4 regions of the Streptomyces sp. NPDC044063 genome follow, and region 4 is predicted to be linked to each of the others. Evidence: riboswitches for the same ligand, from Rfam matches in the RefSeq annotation. Region 4 holds a riboswitch; each other region holds the start of a gene.

Region 1 (7,177 bases), on a different contig from region 4:
AATTCGGCGCGAGCGGCGGACCCTTCGCCCAGGCCTACGTCGTCGCGCACGAGTACGGCCACCACGTCCAGAACCTGACCGGCGTCCTCGCCCGGGCGCAGGACGGGCGCACCGGCGCCGGGTCGAACGCGGTCAGGGTCGAGCTCCAGGCCGACTGCTACGCCGGCGTCTGGGCCCGGCACGCCACGACGACGCCGGAGAAGTCCACCGGGCGGCCGCTGATCAAGCGGCTGACCGCGGCCGACATCGACGACGGCCTCAACGCGGCCGCCGCGGTCGGCGACGACCGTATCCAGGAGCGGTTCCAGGGCCGGGTCACCCCGGAGAGCTGGACCCATGGCTCGGCGGCCCAGCGCCGGCAGTGGTTCACCACCGGCTACACCACCGGTGACCCGGGACGCTGCGACACCTTCGCCAGCGCACACGAGGAGCGAGCGCCATGACCCACATCCACACGGCCTCCCCGGGCGTCTGCCCGGCCCTGCTGTACGACGACGCGCACGCGGCGATCCGGCAGCTCACGGAGGCCTTCGGCTTCACGCGGTCGGCGCTGTACGAGAGCGAGGACGGCACCGTGCTGCACGCCGAGCTCGTCCACGGGAACGGCATGGTGATGGTGGGCTCCCGGGGGCGCGGCGGGGTCTTCGACCAGGCCATGCGGCAGGCCGGCCCGGCGGGCCTCTACGTCGTCGTCGAGGACACCGACGCCCACCACGCGCGGGCCGCGGAGCACGGCGCGGAGATCCTGATGCCCCCGACCGACCAGGACTACGGCTCCCGCGACTACATGGCGCGGGACGTCGGGGGCAACATCTGGACCTTCGGCACCTACGCCCCGAAGGGCCCGGAGGTCATGGACGACTGACGACCGGGAGCGGCGGCCGGCGGCGCGGTCAGGCACCGCCCCGGTGCACCTGGAAGGCGGCCCGGCGCACGGCCTTGGCCAGTGCCGGGTCGGGGTGGGCGGCCGCCAGCGCGACCAGCACCTGGACCGTACGGGGGTGCCCCACGGCCCGTACCTCCTCCAGCAGGCCCGGGACGGTGCCCTGGACGGCGGAGTCGAGGTGCCGGACCAGCAGCCTGCTCTCGCCGTGGTCGGCGACGGCGGCCGCGGTGTCCACCCACAGCCAGGTGGCCTCCTCCCGGGTGAGGACCTCCGCGGCCTCCTCCGGGTCGTGGCCCTCGTGCTCGGCCAGCCACAGCAGCGCGTACGGGCGCAGCACCGGCTCCCCGGCCGCGGCCCGCACCGCGGGCTCGGCGGGGGCGCCGACGGCGCGCAGGGCCTCGAAGGCCAGGCCGCGGACCATGGCGTCGTCGGCCCGGGCGGCGTCCAGCAGCTCGGCGACGGCGCTGCGCACCGGCCGGGCGGCCAGCCAGGCGCGGTACTCGGCGCGGGCCGGGCCGGGGGTGAGGTCGGCGCAGCCGCGCAGCATGGCCTCGGCGGACAGCTCGATGTTGCCGGCGGGGCTCTGCGCGGCGACGCAGATCTGTTCGAGCTTGACCCACACCGCCCAGTTGCCCAGCGGGGTCAGCACGGCCTCGGCGCGCGGGCCGGCGTCGCCCCGCATGCCGAGCGCGCCCACCGAGGCCAGGCCGCGCAGGGCCCAGTCGAGGAGCTCGGGCAGCGGGTCCCCGGCGGCCGGGACGGGGGGCGGGGGCGGCTGGGTGCCGTAGGGGACCTCGCAGCGCTCGGCGCGGATCTCGGCGACGCGCTGCTGGAGCAGGTCCAGCAGCATGGCGACGGAGACCGGCCCTGCCGACAGGTGCATGACGGACAGCAGCTGGGGGGCGGCCTCGACGACCTCGGCGGCGATGGTGGGGTCCGTGCCGACGGGCTCGGGGTGGGCCAGCGACCAGGCGTCGAAGAGGGCGACCCAGCCGCGCAGGACGGCACTGTCGTCGCGGTCCCAGGCCTGCAGCCGCCAGCCGGGGCGGGCGACGCCGTCGTGGAGCTCCAGGAGCCCGGCGAGGCGGGCGCGGTCCCAGTCGGAGCGCACCTGGCCCGTCGTCAGACCCAGGGCGGCGGCGGCCCGCTCGACGGTCTCGTCGCACAACCCGCCGCCGCGGGAGCGCTCCTCGGCGGCCCAGCGGGCCAGCCGGACCGCGCCGGCCAGTCCGGCTCTGGCCTGCCGGGCCAGTTCCGGCCGGGCCGGGATGCCTGCGGGCGGTCGCGGCGCCGGGCGGGAGCCTCGGTTCGCCACGGCCCGGCGGGCGGCGGCGATCGGCTGTCGGGGGACGAGTCTGAGCCGGGAGTCGCGCGGAGTACGGGACGTCACAGGAGCAGTCTTGCCGTTCACGCTCCGAAAACCCAATCGGAATCAACTATCCGGCCGCGCGCACCCCATGGGGGGAAGTCGCAGGCAGGGCGCGCGCCACCGGGCGCGCGGGTCACATCAGGGGGATCAGGAAGCGCCGCAGGGCCTCCTCGTAGCCGGCCGGGCCGGCGTTCCAGGACGCCGCGTGACCGGCTCCGCGCACCAGGCGCAGGGTGACGAGCTCGGGCCGTGCCGCGGCGAGTTCGCGGGAGCGGGCGGGCGGCGCGATGGGGTCGTCGGTGCCGTGCGCCAGGAGGGTGGGGACGGTCAGCAGGGCGGGGTCGGCGGCGGACAGCAGGGCGCCGGGGGCGAGACCGATCCGGCCCTCGGTCGCCCGGACCGCAAGCGGAATGAGCGGCGCCGGGACGCGGTGGGCCGCGAGGGCGCGCAGCGCGGCGGGCCAGTCGAGCACCGGGGAGTCCAGGACGAGGCCGCAGACGTGCTCGCGCAGCGCGGACTCCTGGGCGGCGAGCAGGGCCATGGTGGCGCCGGTGGACCAGCCGAGCAGGACGACGCGGCGGGCGCCGTTGCGCAGGGCGTAGCGGAGGGCGGCGTCGACATCCCGCCACTCCCGGGCACCGAAGTGGCTGATTCCGTGCGCCGGGCGGGGTGCCCCGGGGTCGCCCCGGTAGGAGAGGGCGAGGACGGGGAGCCGCTGCCGGTGCAGGAAGGGCAGGACGTTCAGGGTGTGCTCGCGGGTGGTGCCCAGGCCGTGGAGGGCGACGACCCAGGTGTCGCGGGCGGCGGGCACGAACCAGGCGGGCAGGTGGCCGAGCTCGCCGGGCACCAGGACGTCGGTGTGGGCGATGCCCAGCGCGTCGAGCGGGTCACCGGTGTGGAGGCCGGGCGTCAGCCAGACGTGGTCGCCCCGGGCCGGGCCGCCGTGGGCGATGTGCTCCAGGCTCCGCACGACGCACTGGTGGGGGTGGGAGACGTCGGCCACCACGTCCCCGACGACGGCGTGCAGCCCGCGCCCGGCCAGCCCGTAGGTGCCGCGGCGCAGGGTGGCGGGGGTGCGGGTGAGGGTGACGGTGCCGGGCCCGGTGTCGTGGACGGCGATCCGCGGCTCGCCCGGCGTCGGGTGACCGGGCCCGGTCCTCAGGGCGGCGTCGCCGGCGTACCGGCCGGCCGCCACCGCGGCCGCTCCGGCACCGATCAGAGTGGTGGCGGTCACCGCCGCCGCCTGGCGCAGGCCCATCACTCCCAGTGTGGGCTCGGGCCCCGGCTCGGGCCAGTGGGCGCGCCCGGGCCGGGTCCTCGCGCCGGCGGGCCGGGGTCGAACGCGCCGGGTCAGGCGGGCCGGGGTCCGCGCGCCGGGTCAGGCGGGCCGCTGCCCGTAGCCGCGCAGCTTGGCGGCCGTCGCGTCGAGGTCGGCGGGGGTGAGCAGGGCGGGCGCGAGGCCGGGGACGCCGGAGGCGGCGAGCCAGACCCCGCACATCCACTCCAGCTGGGCGGTGCGGTCGTAGGCCTGCTCCAGGGTGGCGCCGTGGGTGAGGGTGCCGTGGTTGCCCAGCAGGCAGCCGGTGCGGCCCTCCAGGGCGTCCAGGACGTGGCCGGCCAGCTCGTCGCTGCCGTAGAGGGCGTAGGGGGCCACCCGGACCGGCCCGCCGAGCGCCGCGGCCATGTAGTGGATCAGGGGGAGCTCGGTGACGAGGGTGGAGACGGCGGTGGCGTGCACCGCGTGGGTGTGCACGATCGCGGCGGCGTCGGTGGCGCGGTAGACGGCGAGGTGCATGGGCAGCTCGCTGGTGGGGGTCAGCTCGCCGATCACCTGACGGCCGGAGAGGTCGACGCCGGTGATGTCGCCGGGGCCGAGCCGGTCGTAGGGGACGCCGCTGGGAGTGACGAGCACCACGTCCCCGGCCCGGGCCGAGACGTTCCCGGAGGTGCCCACGACAAGTCCGTCGGTGGTGGTGCGGCGGGCGGTGGCCACCACCTCCGCCCAGACGCGCCTTGGGTCGTCGCCGGTTCCGGCGCTCGCGCGTGCGCTCCCGTGGATCTCTTCGTGCGGACTCATCGGTGCTCGCCTCCGGTTCGCGTCGGGGATCGATCCGATCCCGTTCACCTTCCGTTCACCCTGGATCCCTACGGTCGCCGCGTACTGACCATCGAGCTGATTGCCTGGGTGAATGGAAAACATCACGCTTCTCATCGGGATCGTGATCGTCACGGCCTTGGTGTTCGACTTTACGAACGGCTTCCACGACACGGCCAACGCCATGGCCACCACCATCTCCACCGGGGCCCTCAAGCCCAAGGTGGCCGTGGCCATGTCGGCCGTGCTCAACCTCGTCGGCGCGTTCCTGTCCGTGGAGGTCGCCAAGACGATCTCCGGCGGGATCATCGACGAGACCGCGGGCATCAGGCCGGAAGTGATCTTCGCCGGGCTCGTCGGCGCGATCGTCTGGAACCTGCTGACCTGGCTCGCGGGCCTCCCCTCCAGCTCCTCGCACGCCCTCTTCGGCGGTCTGATCGGCGCGACGGTCGTCGCCGTCGGCTTCGACGCGGTCAACACCGACAAGGTCGTGATGAAGGTCCTCATCCCGGCCGTCGCCGCGCCGCTGGTCGCCGGCATCGCCGCCTGGTGCGCGACCCGGCTCACCTACCGCCTCGCCCGGGGCCGCGACGAGCAGGAGACCGCCAAGGGCTACCGCGCCGGGCAGATCGCCTCGGCCGCCCTGGTCTCCCTCGCCCACGGCACCAACGACGCCCAGAAGACCATGGGTGTGATCACCCTCGCGCTGGTCGCCGGCGGCGTCATCGCCCCGCACTCCGACCCGCCCATGTGGGTCATCGTCTCCGCGGGCCTGGCCATCGCGCTCGGTACGTACCTCGGCGGCTGGCGCATCATCCAGACGCTCGGCAAGGGCCTGACCGACATCAAGCCCGCCCAGGGCTTCGCCGCCCAGACCGGCGCCGCGACCGTCATCCTCGCCTCCTCGCACATCGGCTTCGCGCTCTCCACCACCCAGGTCTGCTCCGGCTCGATCATGGGCGCCGGCCTCGGCCGCAAGGGCGGCGTGGTGCGCTGGTCGACCGCCGGCCGCATGGTCATGGCCTGGGGCCTGACCCTGCCCGCCGCGGGTCTGGTCGCCGGTGGCGCCGCCCTCCTCGCCGACCAGGGCGACTGGGGCGTGACCGCGGTCGCCGTCCTCGGCCTCGGCGTGTCCGGCGCGATCTGGCTGGCCTCGCGCCGCAAGCCGGTGACGCACGACAACGTCAACGACCTCAACCAGCCGCAGGGCGTGGACGCCGAGCCGCTCGAGCCCGCCGGTGTCATCACCGCCGCGCTCCAGGCCGTCGCCCCGCCGCCGGCCGGCCCCCTGGCCGCCGCCCCGGCGACCGCCTCCTCCGCCGCCCCCGCCGCCCCCGCCCCGGCGACGAGCTAAGGAACCAAGGAACCCCGTCATGCAGATCAACTGGGAAGCCCTCGGCCAGGTCTTCGGCGTCAGCCTCGTCGTGACCGTCGGACTCGTCGGCCTCTTCACCCTCGGCATCGTCGGCACCGCGCCCCGCAAGCCCCAGGAGCAGCCGGACGGCACCGTCGCCGCGCCCGTCGCTCCCAACGCACTCGCGCGCACCGGCGCGTACGCCTGCTTCGCGGCGTGCGCGGCGGCCGTCGGATACGGCATCTTCCTCATCGTCTCCTGAGCGCCCGGCGGCGCCCCCGGGCGCCGTCGACATCCACGCATACCTCCCCCACGGCCCGGGAAGGCCGCAGGTCAGCTGTGAGTTGACTGCCCTTCCCGGGCCGTGGTGGACTTCCGGAGCCAAACGGCGACAGCAGAGGAAGCCGGTGCGAATCCGGCGCGGTCCCGCCACTGTCACCGGGGAGCGTCCTCCACCGAGGGCCACGGCCCGCCCGCGGGCTGGAAGGCCGGAGCGACGCCGATCCGGGAGCCAGGAGACTCTGGTCGCCGGTCACGTCGAGCCAGGGCGCGGACCCTGAGTGAGGACACATCGCCATGCCCGGCCGCACACCCCCCGCCCCACGACGCACCCACCTCCGAGGCGCGACGGCGGTCTGAGCCGATGCGCGCCGACCACCTCGGCTTCGCGTGCGGTGCCGCGCTCGGCTTCACCGGCGACCTCCTGCTCGGCGACCCCCGCCGCGGCCACCCCGTGGCCGCCTTCGGACGCGCCGCGCACGCCGTCGAACAGCGCCTGTGGCGCGACCACCGCGGCGCCGGCGCCCTCCACACCCTGGTGTGCGCGGGCGGCACCATTGCCGGAGCCGCCCTGCTGACCCGCGCCGTACGCCCCTCCCGCGCCGCCCGCGTCGCCCTGACCGCCGCCACCACCTGGGCCGTGCTCGGCGGCACCTCGCTGGGGCGCGAGGCCCGCGCCGTCGGCGGGGCGCTCGCCGCCGGCGACCTCGCCGCCGCCCGCGCGCGGCTGCCCCACCTGTGCGGCCGCGACCCGCAGTCCCTGGACGAGCGGCAGATCGCGCGCGCCGTCGTGGAATCCGTCGCCGAGAACACCTCCGACGCCGTCGTGGGCGCGCTGGTGTGGGGCGCGCTCGGCGGCGTCCCCGGACTGGCCGGCTTCCGGGCGGTGAACACCCTGGACGCGATGGTGGGCCACAAGTCCCCCCGCTACCGCCGGTTCGGCTGGGCCTCCGCCCGCCTGGACGACGTCGCCGGCTGGCCCGGCGCCCGGCTCACCGCGGCCCTCGCCGTCCTCGCCGGCCCCGACCCGCGCGGCGCCCTGCGCGTCGCCCGCCGAGACGCCTCCCGCCACCCCAGCCCCAACGCCGGGCCGGTCGAGGCCGCCTTCGCCGGGGCCCTCGGGGTACGGCTGGGCGGCACCCTCGCCTACGCCGGTCGCGTCGAGCACCGCCCCGTCCTGGGCGCGGAGAACCG
Region 2 (7,177 bases), on a different contig from region 4:
GGCTGCTTGACCCCGGCCATGGTGTAGAGCTGGCCGAAGAGGAGGACGAGCCCGATGCCGGCGAGCATGCCCTGGACGACGGCCACCGAGATCGCCCGGAACCACCGGCCGAAGCGCAGGGCCCCCAGGGCGAGTTGGAGGAGGCCGGTGACCAGGACGATGGCGCCGAGCATGCCCAGGCCGAACTCCCGTACGGCTTCGAAGACCAGCACCGTCAGGCCGGCGGCGGGGCCGCTGACCTGGAAGGTGCTGCCGGGCATGGCACCGACGACGAGACCGCCGACTATGCCGGTGATCAGGCCGAGTTCGGCGGGCACCCCGGACGCCACGGCCACGCCGACGCACAACGGCAGGGCCACGAGGAAGACGACGAGCGAGGCGAGGGCGTCCTGGCGCAGGACACCGGGTTTGGTGATGGAGAACATGGGTGAGGGTCCCTCGGGTCGCGGTACCGGGCGGTTCACAGGGGTCCGAACGGACCGTGGCCGTGCTCGGGCCGGTGCACGGTGACCGTGCCGGTGTGCACCTCGTAGTACCAGGCGTGGAGGGAGAGGAGCCCCTCCGCGAGGCGTTCACGGACGCAGGGGTAGTCGCGGAGGGCCCTCAACTGGGCGACGGCGTGGGCCTGGACGGCGTCGGCCATGTCGGGCGAGTCCGCGCCGGCGGTGCGGGTGTGGGCGTCGGCCGGCACGGCGTGGTCGAGCCAGCCCTGGACGGCGGGTGCGGAGGAGAGGTCGTCCCCCCGGGCGACGGCGCTCACGGCGCCGCAGTGGGAGTGCCCGCAGACGACGATGTCGCGGACACCCAGGACGCGGACCGCGTACTCGATGGTCGCGGTCTCACCCGCGGGGTGGTCGCTGCGGTACACGGGGACGATATTGCCCGCGGTACGGAGCTCGAAGAGTTCGCCCGGGCGCGCTCCGGTGATGAGCGAGGGCACGACGCGCGAGTCGGAGCAGGTGATGAACAGGGTCTCCGGCGACTGACCGGCTTCGAAAGCCCGGAAGCTCTCGGCGTTCTCGGCCACGTGCGTTGCGAACGATCGGGCGTTGTCGATGAGCGACTTCATGTTGGCCTGCCTCCTGCGCCCCATGGGTTCCCCGTTCGGGGCGCGGTGTGTTCAAGTCAGCATTACGGGTGTCGGCGTGCCGGAGCATGGGCACGCCGGCCGCCGTGCGACCAAGGGTGCCCGGCGGACGAGACAGTCACTTTACCTGCACGTTACCCTTCGATGACAGGTAAATATTTCATCAAATAGGGCTCGCGGTTGGGTACTTGGGGCGCACACTGCGGCATTCACCACCGTGACGCGGCACACACGCGCCTCAGCCGCCAAACGGACTCTTTACTTCCCTTTGATATGACCCCATTCCGCTTCCTCTCGCGGCAACCTGACGGACCGTCGGCATTGCCGTTCCGATATGCGGATAGGGGGTGACGTCCGGAGGGCGCCTCCCCTAGATTCCAGCGCATTACGCATGCGTACGCACAGGGGAACGGAGATCACCGCATGTCGGAACCACCCGAGCGGCCCGCAGAGGGCTCCCGCAGGCCGGTCGTGACCGTGCCGCTGATCATCGCCGGGGTGTGCCTGGCGTTACCCTTCGCGGCCATGCTGTGGGTCGGCTCCTATTCCCGGGTCACACCCACCGTCGCCGGCATTCCGTTCTTCTACTGGTACCAGATGCTGTGGGTGCCCGTCTCGACCCTGCTGACGGTGATCGCCTACGTCATCGTCCGCCGGCACGAGCGTGCGCGCCGGGGAGGTGAGGGGCGATGAAGGACGGCGTGAACGGCGTGGCACTCGCCGTGTTCGTGTTCTTCTTCCTGGCCGTGACGGTCATGGGCTTCATGGCGTCGAAGTGGCGCCGGGCGGAGAACGCGGACAGTCTCGACGAATGGGGACTGGGCGGGCGCTCGTTCGGCACCTGGGTCACCTGGTTCCTGCTCGGCGGCGACCTGTACACCGCGTACACCTTCGTGGCCGTCCCGGCGGCCATCTACGCGGGCGGCGCCGCGGGCTTCTTCGCGGTGCCCTACACGATCCTCTGCTACCCGCTCGTCTTCACCTTCCTGCCCCGCCTGTGGTCGGTGGCGCACAAGCACGGGTACATCACCTCGTCGGACTTCGTCCGGGGGCGGTTCGGTTCCAAGACCCTGTCCCTGGTGCTCGCCCTGACCGGCATCCTCGCCACCATGCCGTACATAGCCCTCCAGCTGGTCGGCATCCAGGCCGTCCTGGACGTGCTGGGGGTCGGCGGCGGCGAGAACACCAACTGGTTCGTGAAGGACCTGCCCCTGCTGATCGCCTTCGGCGTGCTCGCGGCCTACACCTACTCCTCCGGGCTGCGGGCGCCGGCGCTGATCGCGTTCGTCAAGGACGCGCTGATCTACATAGTGATCATCGTCGCGGTCATCTACATCCCGATCCGGCTGGGCGGCTTCGGCGAGATCTTCCACAAGGCCGGCCAGGCGTTCGCGGTCGAGAATCCGGCGACCGGCAAACCGCGCGGCTCGCTCGTCACCGGACCGCAGGCGCAGTGGGCGTACGCGACCCTCGCGCTGGGCTCCGCGATGGCCCTCTTCCTCTACCCGCACTCGGTCACGGCGGTGCTCTCCGGCAAGAGCCGCAACGTGATCCGCCGCAACACCACGATCCTCCCCCTGTACTCCCTGATGCTGGGACTGCTGGCGATGCTCGGCTTCATGGCGCTCGCCGCCGGGGTGAAGGTCAAGAACGGGCAACTGGCCATCCCTCAGCTCTTCGAGGACATGTTCCCTGACTGGTTCACGGGCGTCGCCTTCGCCGCGATCGGCATCGGGGCGCTCGTCCCGGCGGCGATCATGTCGATCGCGGCCGCGAATCTGTTCACCCGCAACATCTACAAGGACTTCATCAAACCGGACGCCTCGCCCGAACACGAGGCGAAGGTGTCGAAGCTCGCCTCCCTGCTCGTCAAGGTCGGAGCGCTCGCTTTCGTCCTCACCATGGACAAAACGGTCGCCATCAACTTCCAGCTGCTCGGCGGCATCTGGATCCTGCAGACCGTGCCCGCCCTCGTCGGCGGACTCTTCACCCGCTGGTTCCACCGCTGGGCGCTGCTGGCCGGCTGGGCGGCCGGAATGATCTACGGCACCTGGCGGGCGTACGAGACGCCGAGCGCCACCCAGTCCCACTTCGGGAACACCAACCTCATCCCCCTCATCGGGGAGAAGGGCTACATCGGCCTCACCGCGTTCGTCCTCAATGTGATCGTCGTCATCGTGGCGACGGTCGTCCTCCGGGCCCTGAAGGCACCCGAGGGCCTGGACGAGACCAGCCCCTCCGACTACACCGCCGACGCCGGCGACCCGGGCGTCCGTACGGACCTCCCCCCGGCCACCGTGGGAGCCCCCGGAGGCCACTGACCCGACCCGGTCCCACAGGGCCGTCACACCCCCGTCCAGGGGGCGTGGCGGCCCTTTCCCATGGGCCCGCCAGGCCACCCCGATAGCACATTCCGCAACCACTCCATGACGGGACGACACAACATGTGGGGGCGCGTACGAGGGGCGGCACTAGATGTATGCTCGTCTCCGCTGTCGTCGCAGGGGAATCCGGTGGAAATCCGGAACTGTCCCGCAACGGTGTATGTGTGCGCATATACCCAGCGCACCTGAAGTCCGAGGACCTGCCGACAGCAAGCCCTCCACCGAGCCTGCCCTGGGCTCGGCTATGGGCATTGAATTCGTCCGGGCCTCGCGGGTTGGGCCGACGGACGCCTACGTGGCATGCCCTGGTGCAAGCGGCATGCCCGTACGCGACCGTCGCGCGCTCCCGCCCGGCCCACCCAGCCGAGCGAGGGAGAGCCACACGTGACCATCGCGCCCGCCGATCCGGTCTCAGAGAACGCGGAAGCGACCGCCGGTCCGGGGACCGCGCTGCTGCGCACCCTGACCGACCTCACCGCCGACCTTCCCGCCACCGACCCTGGCAAGGTCGCCGCCGCCGCGCTGCGCGGCCGCAGCGCCGCCTCGGACGAGGCGGAGCTGCGCTCCCTCGCCACCGAGGCCGCCGCCGGTCTGATCGCCGAGGAGCCGGAGTACTCCCGGCTCGCCGCCCGGCTGCTCACCCGCGCCATCGCCGACGAGGCGGCCGGCGAGGGTGCCACCTCCTTCTCCGCCTCGGTCGCCGTCGGCCACCGCGAGGGCCTGATCGCGGACGAGACCGCCGCGTTCGTCGAGGAGCACGCCGAGCGCCTGGACGCACTGGTCGAGAAGGCGCTGATCGACGGCGCCGACGACCGCTTCGGCTACTTCGGTCTGCGCACCCTGCACAGCCGCTACCTGCTGCGCCACCCGATCACCCGCAACGTGATCGAGACCCCGCAGCACTTCCTGCTGCGCGTGGCCTGCGGCCTGGCCGAGGACCACTCCACCCGGGCCCTGGACGACGTCGCCGAGCTCTACGGGCTCACCAGCACGCTCTCCTACCTGCCCTCCTCCCCCACGCTCTTCAACTCCGGCACCCGCCACCCGCAGATGTCGTCCTGCTACCTGCTGGACTCGCCGCTGGACGAGCTGGACTCGATCTACGACCGCTACCACCAGGTGGCGCGCCTGTCGAAGCACGCGGGCGGCATCGGCCTGTCCTACTCGCGCATCCGCTCCCGCGGCTCGCTGATCCGGGGCACCAACGGCCACTCCAACGGCATCGTGCCGTTCCTGCGCACCCTCGACGCCTCCGTCGCCGCGGTCAACCAGGGCGGCCGCCGCAAGGGCGCGGCCTGCGTCTACCTGGAGACCTGGCACGCCGACATCGAGGAGTTCCTGGAGCTCCGCGACAACACCGGTGAGGAGGCCCGCCGCACCCACAACCTCAACATCGCGCACTGGATCCCGGACGAGTTCATGCGCCGTGTGGAGACCGACGCCGACTGGTCGCTGTTCTCCCCCGCCGACACGCCGGACCTGGTGGACCTCTACGGCGACGAGTTCGACGCCGCCTACCGCGCCTACGAGGCCGCGGGCAAGGCCGTCAAGACCATCCCGGCCCGGGTGCTCTACGCCCGCATGATGCGCACCCTCGCGCAGACCGGCAACGGCTGGATGACCTTCAAGGACGCCGCCAACCGCACCGCCAACCAGACGGCGGAGAAGGGCGCGGTCGTCCACTCCTCGAACCTCTGCACCGAGATCCTCGAGGTCACGAACGACGGCGAGACCGCGGTCTGCAACCTGGGCTCCGTCAACCTGGCGCAGCACCTGGGCGCCGACGGCGAGATGGACTGGGCGAAGCTGGACCGCACGGTCCGCACGGCCGTCACCTTCCTCGACCGCGTCGTGGACATCAACTTCTACCCGACCGAGCAGGCCGGCAGCTCCAACAGCCGCTGGCGCCCGGTGGGCCTGGGCCTGATGGGCCTGCAGGACGTCTTCTTCCGCCTGCGCCTGCCCTTCGACTCGGCCGAGGCGAAGGCCCTTTCCACCAAGATCTCCGAGCGGATCATGCTCGCGGCGTACGAGGCCTCCGCCGACCTCGCCGAGCGCCACGGCCCGCACCCGGCCTGGGAGGCGACCCGCACCGCCCGCGGTGTGCTGCACCCGGACCACTACCCCAACGCCGTCGCGGCGTGGGAGGACCGCTGGGAGGCGCTGCGCGCCCGGATCGCCGCGGTCGGCATGCGCAACTCGCTGCTGCTGGCGATCGCCCCGACGGCCACCATCGCGTCCATCGCGGGCGTCTACGAGTGCATCGAGCCGCAGGTGTCCAACCTGTTCAAGCGCGAGACGCTCTCGGGCGAGTTCCTTCAGGTCAACACCTACCTGGTGGACGACCTCAAGAAGCTCGGCGTGTGGGACCGCACCACCCGTGACGCCATGACCGACGCCAACGGTTCGATCCAGGACATGAAGTGGATCCCGCAGGAGGTCCGCGACCTGTACCGCACCGCCTGGGAGATCCCGCAGCGCGCCCTGATCGACATGGCCGCGGCCCGTACGCCGTACCTCGACCAGAGCCAGTCGCTGAACCTCTTCATGGCCTCGCCCACCATCGGCAAGCTCAGCTCGATGTACGCGTACGCCTGGAAGCAGGGCATCAAGACGACGTACTACCTGCGCTCCCGCCCGGCCACCCGGATCGCCCGCGCGGCGTCCGGCGGTGCGGCCGCCCCCGCCACGATCCCGGTGCAGCAGGCCGCGCCCGACGCGGACGCCATCGCCTGCTCCCTTGAGAACCCCGAGTCCTGCGAGGCTTGCCAGTAATGTCCACCGAACGCCAGAAGAACCTGCTCGACCCCGGCTTCGAGCTGACGCTGCGCCCCATGCGGTACCCGGACTTCTACGACCGCTACCGCGACGCGATCAAGAACACCTGGACCGTCGAGGAGGTCGACCTCCACTCGGACGTCGCCGACCTCGCCAAGCTGTCCCCGGGTGAGCAGCACATGATCGGCCGCCTGGTCGCGTTCTTCGCGACCGGTGACTCGATCGTGGCGAACAACCTCGTGCTGACGCTGTACAAGCACATCAACTCGCCCGAGGCGCGCCTGTACCTGTCGCGGCAGCTGTTCGAGGAGGCCGTGCACGTCCAGTTCTATCTGACGCTGCTCGACACCTACCTGCCCGACCCGGAGGAGCGCGCCGCGGCGTTCGCGGCCGTGGAGAACATCCCCTCCATCCGCGACAAGGCGCAGTTCTGCTTCAAGTGGATCAACGAGGTCGAGAAGATCGACGCTCTGGAGACGAAGGCCGACCGCCGTCGCTTCCTGCTCAACCTGATCTGCTTCGCGGCCTGCATCGAGGGCCTGTTCTTCTACGGCGCCTTCGCCTACGTGTACTGGTTCCGCAGCCGCGGCCTGCTGCACGGCCTGGCGACCGGCACCAACTGGGTCTTCCGCGACGAGACCATGCACATGAACTTCGCGTTCGAGGTCGTGGACACGGTCCGCCAGGAGGAGCCCGAGCTCTTCGACGACGAGCTCCAGCAGCAGGTCACCGACATGCTGAAGGAGGCCGTCGAGGCCGAGCTGCAGTTCGGTCGCGACCTGTGCGGCGACGGTCTGCCGGGCATGAACACCGAGTCCATGCGCGACTACCTCCAGTGCGTCGCCGACCAGCGTCTGCAGCGCCTGGGCTTCGCCCCGGTCTTCGGCTCGGAGAACCCTTTCTCCTTCATGGAGCTCCAGAACGTCCA
Region 3 (7,177 bases), on a different contig from region 4:
CGCGCGGCCGTGCCCCGCCTCGCCGTTCCTTCGCGCCCCCGCCGGTCACCGGGATCGTTCCGCGACTCGCGAAGGAGAGTTCCGTGGCAATCGACCGTCCCCATGACCCCGCGCGGCCCCCGCACCCCGCCCCGCGCTCCCTGGCCACCGTCCACGGCTATCCCCGGCAGGGCCCCGGCCGGGAGCTCAAGAAGGCCGTCGAGGGCTACTGGGCGGGCCGCGTCACCGCCGAGGCCCTGCACCGCACCGCCGCCGGCCTGCGCCGCGAGGCCTGGCGCGCGCTCGCCGACGCCGGCGTCCACGAGGTGCCCACCGGCGACTTCTCGCTCTACGACCACGTCCTGGACACCACCGTCATGGTGGGCGCCGTCCCCGAGCGCCACCGCGCCCTGGTCGAACGGGACGCCCTCGACGGCTACTTCGCCATGGCCCGGGGCACCCAGGAGGTGCCGCCCCTGGAGATGACCAAGTGGTTCGACACCAACTACCACTACCTCGTGCCCGAACTGGGCCCCGGTACGGTCTTCACCGCCGACCCGGCCAAGCCCGTCGGCGAACTCCGCGAGGCCCTGGCGGCGGGCCACGCGGCGCGGCCCGTGCTCGTCGGCCCGGTCACCTACCTCCTGCTGGCCAAGCCCGCCCCCGGCACCGCGCCCGGCTTCGAGCCGCTCACCCTCCTGGACCGGCTGCTGCCCGTCTACGCGGACGTGCTCGCCGACCTGCGCGCCGCCGGCGCCGAGTGGGTCCAGCTCGACGAGCCCGCGCTGGTCCAGGACCAGCCCCCGGCCGTCCTCGCCGCCGCCGCCCGCGCCTACCGCGACCTGGGCGCCCTCACCGACCGCCCCAAGCTGCTCGTCGCCTCCTACTTCGACCGGCTCGGCGAGGCCCTGCCGGTGCTGGCCAAGGCGCCCGTCGAGGGCCTGGCCCTGGACCTCACCGGACCCGCGGCCGCCAACCTCGCCGACCTCGCGGCCGCCGGCGGCCTGCCGGGCAAGCGCCTGATCGCCGGCGTCGTCGACGGCCGCAACGTCTGGATCAACGACCTGGAGCGGTCGCTGGCCACCCTCGCCACCCTGCTCGGCCTCGCCGACCGGGTCGACGTCGCCCCCTCCTGCTCCCTGCTGCACGTCCCCCTGGACGCGGCGGCCGAACGCGACATCGACCCGCAGGTCGCCCGCTGGCTCGCCTTCGCCCGGCAGAAGACCGACGAGGTGGTCACCCTCGCCCGCGGCCTGACCGAGGGCAGCGACACCATCGCTCCGCGGCTCGCCGCCAACCGCTCGGCCCGCGCCTCCCGCGCCGCCTCCGCGCTCACCCGCGACCCGGCCGTCCGCTCCCGCGCGGCCGCCGTCACCCCGGGCGACACCCGCCGGCCCCAGCCCTACGCCGAACGCTCCGCGGCCCAGCGCGCCCGGCTGAACCTGCCGCTGCTGCCCACCACCACCATCGGTTCCTTCCCGCAGACGACCGAGCTGCGCACCGCCCGCGCCGACCTGCGCGCCGGCCGGATCGACGCCGCCGCGTACGACGAGCGGATCGCGGCCGAGATCCGCGAGGTCGTGGCCTTCCAGGAGAAGACCGGGCTCGACGTCCTCGTGCACGGCGAGCCCGAACGCAACGACATGGTCCAGTACTTCGCCGAACGGCTCACCGGCTATCTGGCCACCCGGCACGGCTGGGTGCAGTCCTACGGCACCCGGTACGTCCGGCCCCCGGTCCTCGCCGGCGACATCTCCCGGCCCGAGCCCATGACCGTCGCCTGGACCTCCTACGCCCAGGAGCTCACCGACCGGCCGGTCAAGGGCATGCTCACCGGCCCCGTCACCATGCTCGCCTGGTCCTTCGTCCGCGACGACCAGCCGCTCGCCGACACCGCCCGGCAGGTCGCCCTCGCCCTGCGCGACGAGGTCGCCGACCTGGAGGCCGCCGGGACCGCCGTCATCCAGGTCGACGAGCCCGCGCTGCGCGAGACGCTGCCGCTGCGCGCCGCCGACCGGGACGCCTACCTGGGGTGGGCCACCGAGGCGTTCCGGCTGGCCACGTCCGGCGTCCGCGCGGACACCCAGATCCATACCCATATGTGCTACGCCGAGTTCGGCGAGATCATCGCCGCCATCGAGGAGCTGGACGCCGACGTCATCAGCCTGGAGGCCGCCCGCTCGCACATGCGGGTCGCGGACGAACTCGCCGCCACCGGCTACGGGCACGAGGTCGGGCCCGGCGTCTACGACATCCACTCCCCGCGCGTCCCGGACGCCGGCGAGGTGGCCGCGCTGCTGCGCAAGGGTCTGTCGGCGATCCCGCCGGAGCGGCTGTGGGTCAACCCCGACTGCGGGCTGAAGACCCGTGGCTGGGCCGAGGTGCGCGCCTCTCTGGAGAGCCTGGTCGAGGGCGCCCGCCGGGTGCGCGCCGAGTCGGCCGCCGGGCGGTAGCCCCGGCGGCCGGCAGCGAGCCGCCGCCGCGCCCGCCGGGCTCCCGCTGAGGGGCGGGGACCGGGCCGGGCGCGGCGGCCTTCCCTTCGCAGGGCCCGCCGCGCGCGGGTCAGCCGGTGGCGTCCAGGGGGCGGCCGCAGCGCAGGTTCCAGCGGCCGGCCCGGCCGCTGAGCTCGGTGAGGGTCAGCGGGGCGACGTCCAGGCGCCAGAAGACCTGGGGCGGGAGCCCCAGCGCGTGCGTCAACGCGGCGCGCACGACGGCCGGTTCCACCACGGCCAGCACCCGGACGTCCTCCGCCGCCCGGTCCGCCAGCCACGCGCCGGTCCGCTCGACGAGGGCGGTCACCGGCTCCCCGCCGTGCGGCGCGGCGCCGGGGTCCGCGAGCCACGCGGCCACCGCCTCCGGCTCGGCCGCCGCCACCTCCTCCAGCGAACGGCCGCGCCAGCGGCCCGGGTCCAGGTCGCGCAGCGCGTCCACCGGCGTGGCGCCGGCCAGCCCCAGTGCCCCGGCCGTGTCCCGGCAGCGCGCGTCGGGCGCGGTGACGGCGAGGTCCGCGCGCGGCAGCCCGGACGCCGCGGCCCGGGCCCGGCTCAGTCCCGCGGCGTCGAGCGGGGCGTCGTCGCCGAAGCGCGCGGCCCGCAGTCCTGGGCCGATGGCGGGCGAGATCAACATCACACGTGCGGTCATGGTCCTCTCCTCCGGGCGCTCGGGCCCACGCGCTCAGCAGACCACGGGCGTTGCCGGGGGCGTGCGCGGGGGGCGTGCATCCATACGCCCATGGCGCCATGACCTTGCAGGCGGTACGGTCGCGTGTACATGACGATGGTGTGTTCGGAAGCCGGTGCGAATCCGGCACGGTCGCGCCACTGTGGACCTGGCGGACCCCGGGCGATCCCGGGCGACGGCAGGCGAGTCAGACCCGCCACCGTCGTCGAGCACCAACGATCGGGACGCGTGTTCCCCAGGAGGTTCTGTCATGGCCCAGTCCGCCGCCCCCGTCTCCAGCAGCCCCGCCCTGCCTGAGATCGCCCCCATATCCCTGAAGGAGATCGCCCCCTGGGCCGCCTTCGTGGGCATCCTCATGCTCGTCCTGCTGTACTTCGTCGGCGCCGAGCAGGGCGCCACGTCCCTGATCGCCGGCGAGGACGTCCACGAGTGGGTGCACGACGGCCGTCATCTGCTCGGCTTCCCCTGCCACTGATCCGACGGGGCACGATCCGATGAACCGCGTATCCGTCAGAGCCCTGCTCGTCCGGGGCATGCTCGCCGGCCTGGCCACCGGCGCGCTCGCCCTCCTCACCGCCTATCTCCTGGGCGAACGCCACGTCGACGCGGCCATCGCGTTCGAGGAGGCGCACAGCCACGACCACGGCGACGGCGTGGAACTGGTCAGCCGCGCGCTGCAGTCCACCGCCGGCCTCGCCACCGGCATCCTGGTCTACGGCGTGGCACTGGGCGGCATCGCCGCGCTGGTGTTCTGCGTCGCCCTGGGCCGCGTGGGCCGCTTCGGCCCCCGCGCCACCGCCGCGCTCGTCGCCCTGGGCGCCTTCGTGGCGGTCTTCCTGGTGCCGTTCCTGAAGTACCCGGCCAACCCGCCGGCCGTCGGCGACCCCGACACCCTCGACCAGCGCACCGCGCTGTTCTTCCTGATGATCGCGCTCAGTGTGCTGCTCACCGGGGCCGCGGTCATCCTCGGCCGGCGCCTCGCGCCGCGCCTGGGCAACTGGTACGCCACCGTCGCGGCCGGCGCGGCCCTGGTGGTGGCGGTCGGGCTGGCCTACGCGTTCCTGCCGTCCGGCGAGAACGTCCCCGAGGGCTTCCCGGCCACGCTGCTCTGGCAGTTCCGGCTGTCCTCCCTCGCCGTCGAACTCGTCCTGTGGACCGGCTTCGGCCTGATCTTCGGCGAGTTCGCGGAGCGGCTGCTCACGCCGAGGTCCGCGGCCCGGGAGCCGCGTCCGGAGGCCGCGGCGGCCGCGAACTGACGGAGTCTCCGTCCTGGACGCCGGGCGGGCCGGTCACGGCCCGCCCGGCGTTCGCGTGCACGGCCAGCATCCGTTCCACCGTCCGCGCCCACGGGAACTCCTCCGCCCGGGCCCGCGCCGCCGCCCGTCGTACGGACTCCGGCCGGCGCAGCAGCCGGAGGACCGCGTCCGCCATCCCCTCCGGGCACCCGGCGGGTGCCACGGCCCCGGCGCCCGGCACCACCAACTCCCGTGCCGCGCCCCGGTCCACCGCCACCACCGGCGTCCCGCAGGCCAGCGCCTCCAGCGCCGCCAGCCCGAACGACTCCACCGGGCACGGCACCAGCGCCACGTCCGCCCGCCCGACGAGCGCCGCCACGGCCCGCCGGCCGGCCACATGACCGTGGAAGCGCACCGGCAGCCCGGCCGCCGCCGCCCGCCGCGCCAGCCGCCCGCGCTCCGGTCCGTCGCCCAGCACGTCCAGCCGGGCGGCCGTACCCCGCGCGCGCAGCATCCGCAGCGTCTCCAGCGGCAGCCGCGGCGCCTTCTCCGCCGACAACCGCCCCGCGTACACCAGGCGTACGCCGCCGTCCCGCGGCCCGTCCGGGGCGCGGACCCCGGTGAAGACCTCCAGGTCCACCCCGAGCGGCACTTGGTGCAGCGCCAATGGCGCGTCGAGCCGGGCGAACTCCGCGCAGGCGAAGGCGGACGCGGCGACCACGGCGTCGAACGCCGGGGCCAGCCGCCGGTTCCAGGCGTCGGCCGCCCGCTCCAGCGGCAGCCCGCCCGGCACCCGGGGCGCCAGGATCGCGTCGAGCCGCTCGTGGGAGAGCAGCACGGTCCGTACGCCCCGGGCCCGTGCCCAGGCCGCCGTCCGCACCAGCGTCAGCTTGTCCGAGACCTCCAGCGCGTCGGGCGCCAGCCGTGCCAGCAGCCGCCGCAGCGCGCGCAGGGCGTCGGGCGCGAGCACCAGCCGGTAGCCGCCGCCCACCCGCACCCCCGGCACCGTCACCCGCAGCCCCTCGCCGCCGTCCCGCGTCCATCCGTACCGGCGGCCGGGGACGATCAGCACCCGGTCGTGGCCCGCCGCCGCGTAGCCCCGGCCCAGCGCGTCCAGCGTGGTGCGCAGACCGCCCGAGACCGGGCCGTAGAAGTTGGCGAGCTGGACGATCCTCACCCCGTGCCCCCGGCGGCCTCCCGCCGGGCCCGGACCAGACGGGCGTAGGTGCGGGGGCGGGCCCCGGCGGCGAGCGCCGCGTCGACGGCGGCCAGCGCGGCCTCGCGCAGCCCGGGGCGCGCCAGGTCCGCCGGGTGCAGCGCGACGCGGAACGGCCGGCCGCGCGCGGACCAGTGCCGCGCGGCCCCGCGCATCAGCGCGGCGCCCGCCCGTTCACCGAGGCCGCCCGGCCGGTGCGACAGCGCGGGCATCCGGTGCCGTGCCCCGGTCCGCAGGTCGCGCACCTCCAGGTGGCTCGTCGTGTAGTCCAGCCCGAGGCCGCGCAGCGCCGCCAGCGTGCCCGGCGAGGCGAGCCACCCGGGCGGGGTGAAGCCGCACGGCACGATGCCCACCGACGCCAGCGCCGCGAGGCCGCGCTCCAGCCGGGCGCGCGCCGCCCGTTCGTCCAGCGCGCCGAACTCGGCGCAGCCCCGGGCCAGCACCGCGTCCGCCAGCCGCCGTCCCGGCGACCCGCCGGGCACCGCCCGGTGCTCCCAGCCGTGCAGCGCGAGCTCGTGCCCCCGCTCCCGGGCCGCGTGCGCCCACCGCACCAGGGCGGTGTCCCCGGCCAGTGCCGGACCGCGCCAGGCGCCCGGGACCAGCAGCAGCGTCGCGGGCACCCCGCGCGCGTCGAGGTCGGCGAGCCAGCGCCGGCACGCCCCGGAACTCCAGGGGGCCACGTCGTGCACCGACACCACGAGGACAGCGCTCACCGGCCCAGCGTCCCGCCCGCCGACGGACGTCCGGTGTACGCGGCATGAACGGACCGGAGCCGGGAACCGCCGGGTACGGTGGAGCCACCAGCACATGGAATACGGGGGAACCACCATGTCCCGCAGGCTCGTCGCGGCCGCAGGCCCAGTCGGAACCGCAGTCGGAACCACCGCGTCCCCGGCCCCGCCGCCCTTCTCCCACCACGGTCCCGGGCTGCTCGCCGCCGCGCTGGCGTTCATACCCCGCGACGCGGTGACGGCGTTCACCGCGTCCTGGGACGACCTGCCCGCCGACGCCCATCTGGACCGTGCCACGCCCTACCGCTTCCGCCGCTACGGCCGGTTCCGGCTCGCCGGCGACGCCCTGGAGCCGCTGCCGCACGCGCCGTTCGTCCAGGACCGCGACGTCAACCCGCTCCACGGCGGCGTACGACGGGAGTTCGCGCCGCTCGACGAGGCCGTGGCCCGCGGGCCCGTGCTGCGCGCCCTGGTCGGCGCGCTCCGGGAGCATCTGCCCGGGCCGCGCGCGGACATCGACGCGTGCGGCGTCCACCAGATCCGGGTGACCGCCACCGCCGGCGCCGACGGCCATCCGACGCCCGAGGGCGTCCACCGGGACGGGCACAGCTATGTGGCACAGGTACTCATCCGGCGCGAGGGGGTGGCGGGCGCCGAGTCGTGCCTGTACGACCCGGAGCGGCGGCCCGTGCACCGGGCCTCGCTCGCCGTGCCGCTGGAGACGATCCTCCTCGACGACCGCCGTGTCCTCCACGGGGTCTCGCCGGTGCGGCCCGCGCCGGGCGCCCGCCGGGCCGTGCGGGACATGCTGCTGGTCGACTTCTTCCCGGGCGGTA
Region 4 (7,177 bases):
GGAGTTGCCCCGGGACCTGTCACCGGCGGAGCTGGCGTTCGGCTTCGGAGGACCCGGCGCCGGCCCGCTGGCGACCCGGGTCGAGGACGGCTTGCGCCGGCGCGTCGACGCGCTGCCGGCCGACACCCGCGCCCTGCTGCTGGTCGCGGCGGTCGAACCGGTCGGTGACGCACCGCTGTTGTGGCATGCGCTGCGCCTGCTCGGTATCGGGATCGAGGCCGCGGCACCGGCCGAGGCCGCGGACCTCATCACCCTGGGGCCTTCGGTGCGGTTCCGCCACCCGCTGGTGCGTTCGGCCGTCTGGCGCGGCGCGGACGCCGCCACCCTCCGTGCGGCGCACCGCGCGCTGGCCGAGGCCACCGACGCCGAGCGCGACCCCGACCGGCGGGCCTGGCACCGGGCACACGCCGCGGTCGGGCCGGACGAGCAGGTCGCCGCCGCGCTGGAGCGCTCCGCCGACCGGGCCCTGGCACGCGGCGGACGAGCGGCCGCCGCCTCCTTCCTGGAACGGGCCGCCGCGCTCAGCCCCGACCCGAAGGAGCGGGCGCGGCGCGCGCTGGCGTCCGCGGGGGCCCACCTCGAGGCGGGCGTGCCGGCCCGGGTGCCCGACCTGCTCGCCGCCGCCGAGCTGGGGCCGCTCGACCCGCTGCAATCGGCCGACGCCAGCCGGCTGCGGGCCAAAGCGTCGTCGATGACCGACCCGGGGCTCGGCGCGGTGCAACCGTTGCTCGACGCGGCGGGCCGCCTCAGGGACCTCGATCCGGCCGGCGCGCGGGAGACCTGCCTCGCGGCGTTCGGCGCGGCCATCTGGGCCGGCCGCCACGACGAAAGTGGATTGCGGCGAGCCGCCGGGGCGGCTCGCGACCTGCCGCCCGGCGACGAGACGGCGGGAGTCTTCCTCCGGGCCCTGGTCGCGTGGACCACGGACGGGCCGGTCGCCGCTTTCCCGCTGCTGGGGCGGGCGCTGCGCTCCCTCACCGACGACGAGGACCTGGCCGTCCTGTGGCCGGCCGCGAACGCGGCCGTGGAGTTGGGCGATCTCCAGGCATGGCTGGACATCACCGGCCGGGCGGTCAGCTTCGCCCGGACGACGGGCACGCTGTCGATCCTCTCGACGGCGCTGCCCTACCGGGCGGCCTCGCTGGTCTACGCGGGGCGCTTCTCCGAAGCCCGGGATCTACTTGCCGAGGCCGCCGCCGCGGCCGTCGAGGAAGCGGCAGGCGTGGCGACCAGCATGGTCTCGACGGCCCTGCTCAGCGCGTACCGGGGGCAGGAAGAACCGGCCCTGGAACTGATCGGGGCGATGGAAAGAGAAGGCGAGCACCGCGGTCTGGGCCGTCTCACCGGCATGGCGGCGTGCGCGCGGGCCGTCCTCCACAACGGTCTGGGCAACTATCCGCTCGCCATGGAAGCGGCGCTGCGAGGAGGGGAGTACCAGGACCTCGTCGTGCACCACTGGACGTGCAGCGAGCTCGTCGAGGCCGCGACCCGGGCCGGCCATCCGGCCGTGGCGGCCCGGGCGCGCGAGCGACTGGCCGACTGGGGCCGGGCCGGCACCCCCTGGGCCCTCGGCGCGCAGGCGGTGGCCGACGCACTGACCGGAGAACCCGAGCAGGCCGAGGAACGCTACCGCGAGGCCGTCGACCACTTCGCCCGGGGCGGGCTCGGCGTGTTCGAGGCCCGGACCCGGCTGCTGCTCGGCGAATGGCTGCGCCGCCAAAACCGGCGGGCCCAGGCCCGCACCGAGCTGCGCGGGGCGCACGAGGCGGCCTCCGCCATGGGCATGGAGGCGTACGCCGAGCGAGCCCGGCGAGAGCTGCTCGCCACCGGTGAAACCGTCCGCAAGCGGACTCCCGGCACGCCGGTCCTGACCCCGCAGGAGGCCCGGATAGCCCGGCTCGCGGCTGGCGGGCACCAGAACGCGGAGATCGGCGCGCGGTTGTTCCTCAGCCCGCGCACGGTCGAGTGGCACCTGCGCAAGGTCTTCACCAAGCTGGGGATCTCCTCCCGTCGTGAGATCGACGGGGCCCTGTCCGATCGGTGACCGCCTGCCGCGCGTCGGATTCACGTCACGTCAGCAGTACTTGAACGAGCTGATCTTGTCGTTGATCCAGGAGGGGACGGAGGGCCACTGCTCCCGGGGGCCGATCTTGAACTGCGCGCCGCCGTATCCGTTGTGCTCGTAGAAGCAGATGCTGCTTCCGGTGTTGTTCACCACCGAGGACGCGACGTCCTGCATCCCCGTCCACTGGGCTCCGAACCGCTCCAGCTTTCCCATGTCGCCGATGTTCTGGTCAGATGCGATCGACCCGAACTTGTGACCGCCGGTGTTGCCGACGAAGCCGTTCTCGGACCACAGGCAGACGTAATTGGCGGGGCACGCTCCGGCACCGTGCCCGATGCCGAGGATCGTGTTGGCGCTCGCGGAAGCCGCCGCGGTCAGGATCAACCCGGTAGCGGCGACAGAGCACAGTCCGAGCCTTGCTGTCTTCTTGGAGATTCTCATTACCATCCGGCCGAAGAAAGGGAGGGTGGGGTCAGCAGTACTTGAAGGAACTGATCTTGTCGTTGATCCAGGAGGGGACGGAGGGCCACTGCTCCCGGGGGCCGATCTTGAACTGCGCGCCGCCGTATCCGTTGTGCTCGTAGAAGCAGATGCTGCTTCCGGTGTTGTTCACCACCGAGGACGCGACGTCCTGCATGCCCTTGTCCCCGGTGGGGGTACGTGCCAGCTTTCCCATGTCGCCGACGTTCTGGTTCGACGCGAAGGAGCCGAACTTGTGGTCGTTGAAGAACCCGCCCTGAATGAAGTTGCCCTCCGACCACAGGCATACGTAGCCGTCGGGGCACGAACCGGCTCCGTGGCCGATGTTGAAGACACTGGTGGCGCTCGCGGAGGTCGCCGTGGCCAGCATCAGCCCGGCCGCGGCGGCGGTACCCAGCGCGAGTCTCGTCAGCTTGCTCTTCGAGAACATGGTCTCTCTCTCCCGTGTCAGCAGTGCTTGAAGGAGCTGATCTTGTCGTTGATCCAGGAGGGGACGGAGGGCCACTGCTCCCGGGGGCCGATCTTGAACTGCGCGCCGCCGTATCCGTTGTGCTCGTAGAAGCAGATGCTGCTCCCGGTGTTGTTCACCACCGAGGAGGCGGAATCCTGCATGCCCTTCCAGCGCCAGAGCTTGCTCTCGAATTTGAACTTCCCCATGTCCGCGACGTCGCTGTCCGACCCCACGGCCCCGTAGTCCGTCCCGCCCCCCGGATTGCCTCTGACGTAATTGTTGTCACTCCACAGACACACCCAGTTGGCGGGGCACTTGCCGGATCCCGTCTGAATGTCGGTGAGGATGGCGGCGCTCGCGCTCGTCGTCGTGGCGGCGATCGCCCCGGTCAGCGCGGCAGCGCCCACCGCAAATCTCAATGCTGTTCTCCGCATGTTCATCGTGATCTCCTCTGCTTCCTCCGCCGGCCCAGGCCGGCGGATCTGCTTCACATGCCAGGGGTGTTGCTCCGGCTTATCCGCTTGCGGAGCAACTCCACTGTGCCGTCGAGGACACACGGGTGACATCAGTCATTTGACTGCACTCGAATCCGAAGCTGCCGGCCTTGTCGACCCGGGGCACACCCGGCGAGAGGCGTACCCCTCGTGCCGTGCGGACCGGCGGGTCCCTTCGGCTGGTCATGGTCTGTCATGCTTGGCTCCCGGGCTGTTCTGCAGGGTTTCCTGCCCGGCCCGAAGGCGCCGGGCCGACGCCCCCTGTTGGGTGTGGTGGGGTTGGTGTGTGCCGGTTAGTCTGGTGTTGCAGCTGGTTCGCTCCGTCCGCCAGGCGGGTTGCGTCGTAAGAGGGAACCCGGTGGGATTCCGGGACTGCCCCGCAGCGGTGAGTGGGAACGACCGCCGTCATACGCACTGGGCCCGTGGGTCTGGGAAGCGACGGCCAGTAGGTGACTTGTCGTCCGGTCTTCCGGGGCGGCAGGTGTGCCCGCGAGTCCGAAGACCTGCCGCTGTCCGCAGGGCACCACCGGTGTCTGTGGTACCCCTCTTGCCGCGACTCGCGAAGGAGAGTTGACGTGGCCGAACAGACCGCTTCCGTGCCGTCCACCGCTTTGAAGGTCCCCTCTGATTCCCGGGTGACCCTGGCGCACATCATGAGTGAGCACGACACCAACCTCTACGGCACCATCCACGGCGGGGTGGTGATGAAGCTGATGGACGATGCTGCCGCGGCGGCGGCCGGGCGGCATGCGGAGGGGCCCGCGGTGACGGTCGCGGTGGACCGGATGAACTTCCTGGCTCCCGTCCGTGCCGGGGACCTGCTGACCGCGAACGCCGAACTGGTTCGTGCCGGCCGCACCTCCATGGCTGTGGAAGTGCGCGTGACCGCGGAACGGTGGAATGCTTCCGGGCCGCTCACCGAGGTCGCGACAGGACGGTTGACGTTCGTGGCGATCGACGCCGAGGGGCGCCCGCGACCTGTGCCGGCGTTGCGTACCGAGGTGCCGGACGCGGCCTGACGGCTCCGGGTTGACCCCGGTCCGGGGCTCGGTGACCGCGTAGGGCGAAGGGTGCTGCTGTTCTCGTCGACCGCGAGGGTCCGGCTGGGTGGCGGCACCGACGCCCCTGCTCAACCGTACCTGGGCAAAGGGTTCTTCAGCCGTGTCGGAGGCGCCGGTATCCACTTGCGGATCCTGCTCCTTCATGTCACTACCGACCTCGTGGTGCGCATCGCCACCACCGGAGGGTTCCCCGCCGACCGGGAGTGCAGCGAGGAGGCGGCTGCGTGGTGTTGGGATGCGTGCGCGGCAGGGTCACCCCGGCCAACCGGCCGCCCCCCGGTCCCGGTCCATGACGCCCGCCAGGGCCTCGCTCGCCACTTCATGCACCATGGTGCAGCTACATGATCATCTTGGGGTCGTGGCGGGTTATGGTGGTGCCCGCCTCCACGTACAGCTACCGCTCGACGAAAGGCAAATTTGTGAGCACACCTGGCGATTCGCAGCCGTCGTCGGCCGCGCGGCCTGTGGAGCTTAAGGGGCTGCTGGTTACGGCAGCGGATCTGATCGACGCGGGCCTCGATGATTTCACCGAGTTGGAGTCGCCCTCGTCCGACGAGGACCCGCCGCCGATGACCGGTCCGACCCCTGAACTCACGGCCCTGCTGAACAAGGCGTTCACCGACAAGGCCGCGAGGGAGGTCAGGACTTCTTTCATGAACGCCGACTCCTCGATCGTTGTCGACGAGGGAGTCTCGCAGCGGGCGGCAGGGGCTGCCGCGACGTGGATGGCCGACATGCGACAGATCTACGCCCAGTGCGCCGCGTGGACGATGAGTATCGGCGATCAGGAGATCACCATCGAGGTGGTGGACCCGGCCGGTGATCCGGGTGAGCCGCTCAAGGTGGAGCAGAAGTTCGGTGACGAGGCCTTGATGCGCACGATGCTCGCCGGCCCGGTCGGCCGGCAGGGCCGGATTACCACTCTTCTGGTACGCGATGGTGACCGGGCACTGGAACTGACGTTCCGTAGCCTGGCGGGCGAGCCCGGTGGCCCCGAGGCGGCACGTCTCGCCACCGCGATGTCGAACTTCCTTGCGCTGGCTCCAGCGAAGTTCCTGGGCCTGCCGGTCGGCTAGAGACCCACGACCGAAACGAAGCGAAAACGTGATGGTACGCCCCCGGCCGACGACACGACGCTCCGGCCGGGGGCGTCGAATGGTTGCCGCCCGGGGAGCTTCCTTGGGGGGGGGCGGGGCCGACGATGTCGTCTTCCTCACCGATGACTTGTGGACCTGCCCGGCCAGGGGCCGGCACCGCTCGTCCGGCCCGCATGCCGCCCACCACCGGTGTGGTGGGCTCATTGGATTACCCGGCACTGCGGCGAAGAGTAGACGGCCGAGCGTCTTTGCTCCGCGTCCACCGTCCTCCACGGGCCGTGCATGGGCCGTGCACGGGCCGTGTGTCGGGTGCGCGGCCTGCTCGACCAGCTTCGTTGCACGTACGGACGGGGCGTACCGGGTGCCGGCCGGGTGGCAGCACAGCCGGCACCTCCCGCCGTACGTTCCCCCGTCGTGCCGGGTCAGCCACCGACCACCTGCGGCCACAGGCGGTCTCCGCCGCCTTCCACCACCCAGCGTCCGATCCTCCGGTACCAGGTGTGTTCGTCGCCGTCCTCGTCGCGCCAGGACCACATGCGCGTCGTGGCCAGGTGAAGCGGGCTGAGTTCGGTGAATCCGACCGCTCCGTGCAGCTGGTGGGCGATACGGGTGATCTCGGCGACCGAGGCCGAGGCCTGCGCGGCGGCGGTCCAGGCGGCGAACTCCGCGGTGCGCGGCTCCGTCAGGGCGGTGGCCGCCGCGTTGACGGCCGCCGTGATCAGGGCTGTTTCCTCGATCAGTTTGGCCTCCTCCTGCTTGACCGCCTGGAAGTGGTTCAGCGGGCGCCCGAACTGCACACGGGAAGCCGTATGGGAGGCCGTCAGGTCGACACAGCGGCGTGCCGCGCCGGCGATGAGGGCGGCCCGTGCCAGGCCGGAGCGCCACTCCGCCTCACCGACCAGTGCGGGCGGTACGCGCCGGACTCTGTCGGCGGGAATGTGCGCGTCGATCAGTACGAGTTCGTCTCTGGGCTCCCCCGCGAGGTTCACACCCTCGCTCCTTGTGCAATCCGCGGCCTCGAGGAGCAGGAGCACGGGTGCGCCGGACGGCCCCTCGGTCAGTACGACCACGGCGTCGGCGGCACGGCCCCAGGGCACCCGGCTCAGCGTGCCGCTGACGCGCAGGGCATCGTCGGTGCCGTGCGTGCCCGGGGGGCCGACCCTGCTGGTGGTGTCCACGTGGGCGAACCGCATGTCGAGCGGTCCGGACGCGACCGTCAGCGGTCCGTCCGGCACGGCCAGGCCCGCCCCGGTCAGCAGCGGGTGTGCGACGAGCAGTGTTTCGGCGAGTGGAGCGGGGGTGGTGCGGTAGCCGGCTTCGCGCACCAGGGCCACCAGGCCGGCCGGGTCCGCGTCGGGCCGCGGCAGGGCGTCGGCCTCGCGCAGCGCGTCCCACACCGCCCGGGCGGCCTCGGCGGGCCGCTCGTACGCGTCCGTCCCGTGCGGTCCGGCCAGGACGGCGACGGCACGCCGCAGGAGGGATTCGGTGCTCATGAGGGCAGCTCCAGACCTCGGGTGATGATTCCGCGC

The links. A riboswitch is a leader RNA that binds a small molecule or an ion and turns the genes downstream of it on or off. The one in region 4 is predicted to bind cobalamin.
Region 1: linked by a shared signal. The riboswitch ahead of AC07BS_RS31265 (cobalamin biosynthesis protein) and the one ahead of AC07BS_RS27025 (acyl-CoA thioesterase) in region 4 are both predicted to bind cobalamin.
Region 2: linked by a shared signal. The riboswitch ahead of AC07BS_RS15680 (ribonucleoside-diphosphate reductase subunit alpha) and the one ahead of AC07BS_RS27025 (acyl-CoA thioesterase) in region 4 are both predicted to bind cobalamin.
Region 3: linked by a shared signal. The riboswitch ahead of AC07BS_RS07465 (CbtB domain-containing protein) and the one ahead of AC07BS_RS27025 (acyl-CoA thioesterase) in region 4 are both predicted to bind cobalamin.

The regions. Positions count from the first base shown of each region.
Region 1 covers NZ_JBWKFM010000037.1:44,589-51,765, forward strand. Annotated here, with positions in the region: gene ypfJ (KPN_02809 family neutral zinc metallopeptidase) at 1-443, shown strand, start outside; gene AC07BS_RS31235 (VOC family protein) at 440-865, shown strand; gene AC07BS_RS31240 (hypothetical protein) at 894-2,276, opposite strand; gene AC07BS_RS31245 (alpha/beta hydrolase) at 2,389-3,513, opposite strand; gene AC07BS_RS31250 (class II aldolase/adducin family protein) at 3,634-4,332, opposite strand; gene AC07BS_RS31255 (inorganic phosphate transporter) at 4,445-5,704, shown strand; gene AC07BS_RS31260 (hypothetical protein) at 5,724-5,966, shown strand; cobalamin riboswitch at 6,103-6,225, shown strand; gene AC07BS_RS31265 (cobalamin biosynthesis protein) at 6,348-7,177, shown strand, end outside.
Region 2 covers NZ_JBWKFM010000011.1:35,175-42,351, reverse strand. Annotated here, with positions in the region: gene AC07BS_RS15700 (SulP family inorganic anion transporter) at 1-425, opposite strand, end outside; gene AC07BS_RS15695 (carbonic anhydrase) at 461-1,069, opposite strand; gene AC07BS_RS15690 (DUF3311 domain-containing protein) at 1,511-1,780, shown strand; gene mctP (monocarboxylate uptake permease MctP) at 1,777-3,408, shown strand; adenosylcobalamin-variant (AdoCbl-variant) riboswitch at 3,580-3,681, shown strand; gene AC07BS_RS15680 (ribonucleoside-diphosphate reductase subunit alpha) at 3,856-6,246, shown strand; gene AC07BS_RS15675 (ribonucleotide-diphosphate reductase subunit beta) at 6,246-7,177, shown strand, end outside.
Region 3 covers NZ_JBWKFM010000004.1:139,006-146,182, forward strand. Annotated here, with positions in the region: gene metE (5-methyltetrahydropteroyltriglutamate--homocysteine S-methyltransferase) at 84-2,432, shown strand; gene AC07BS_RS07460 (histidine phosphatase family protein) at 2,542-3,120, opposite strand; cobalamin riboswitch at 3,240-3,374, shown strand; gene AC07BS_RS07465 (CbtB domain-containing protein) at 3,410-3,634, shown strand; gene AC07BS_RS07470 (CbtA family protein) at 3,654-4,415, shown strand; gene AC07BS_RS07475 (glycosyltransferase) at 4,357-5,571, opposite strand; gene AC07BS_RS07480 (DUF2334 domain-containing protein) at 5,568-6,323, opposite strand; gene AC07BS_RS07485 (2OG-Fe dioxygenase family protein) at 6,439-7,177, shown strand, end outside.
Region 4 covers NZ_JBWKFM010000026.1:13,052-20,228, reverse strand. Annotated here, with positions in the region: gene AC07BS_RS27045 (ATP-binding protein) at 1-2,044, shown strand, start outside; gene AC07BS_RS27040 (peptidase inhibitor family I36 protein) at 2,075-2,449, opposite strand; gene AC07BS_RS27035 (peptidase inhibitor family I36 protein) at 2,538-2,975, opposite strand; gene AC07BS_RS27030 (peptidase inhibitor family I36 protein) at 2,993-3,436, opposite strand; cobalamin riboswitch at 3,785-4,015, shown strand; gene AC07BS_RS27025 (acyl-CoA thioesterase) at 4,066-4,509, shown strand; gene AC07BS_RS27020 (hypothetical protein) at 4,893-5,627, shown strand; gene AC07BS_RS27015 (acyl-CoA dehydrogenase family protein) at 6,071-7,141, opposite strand; gene AC07BS_RS27010 (acyl-CoA dehydrogenase family protein) at 7,138-7,177, opposite strand, start outside.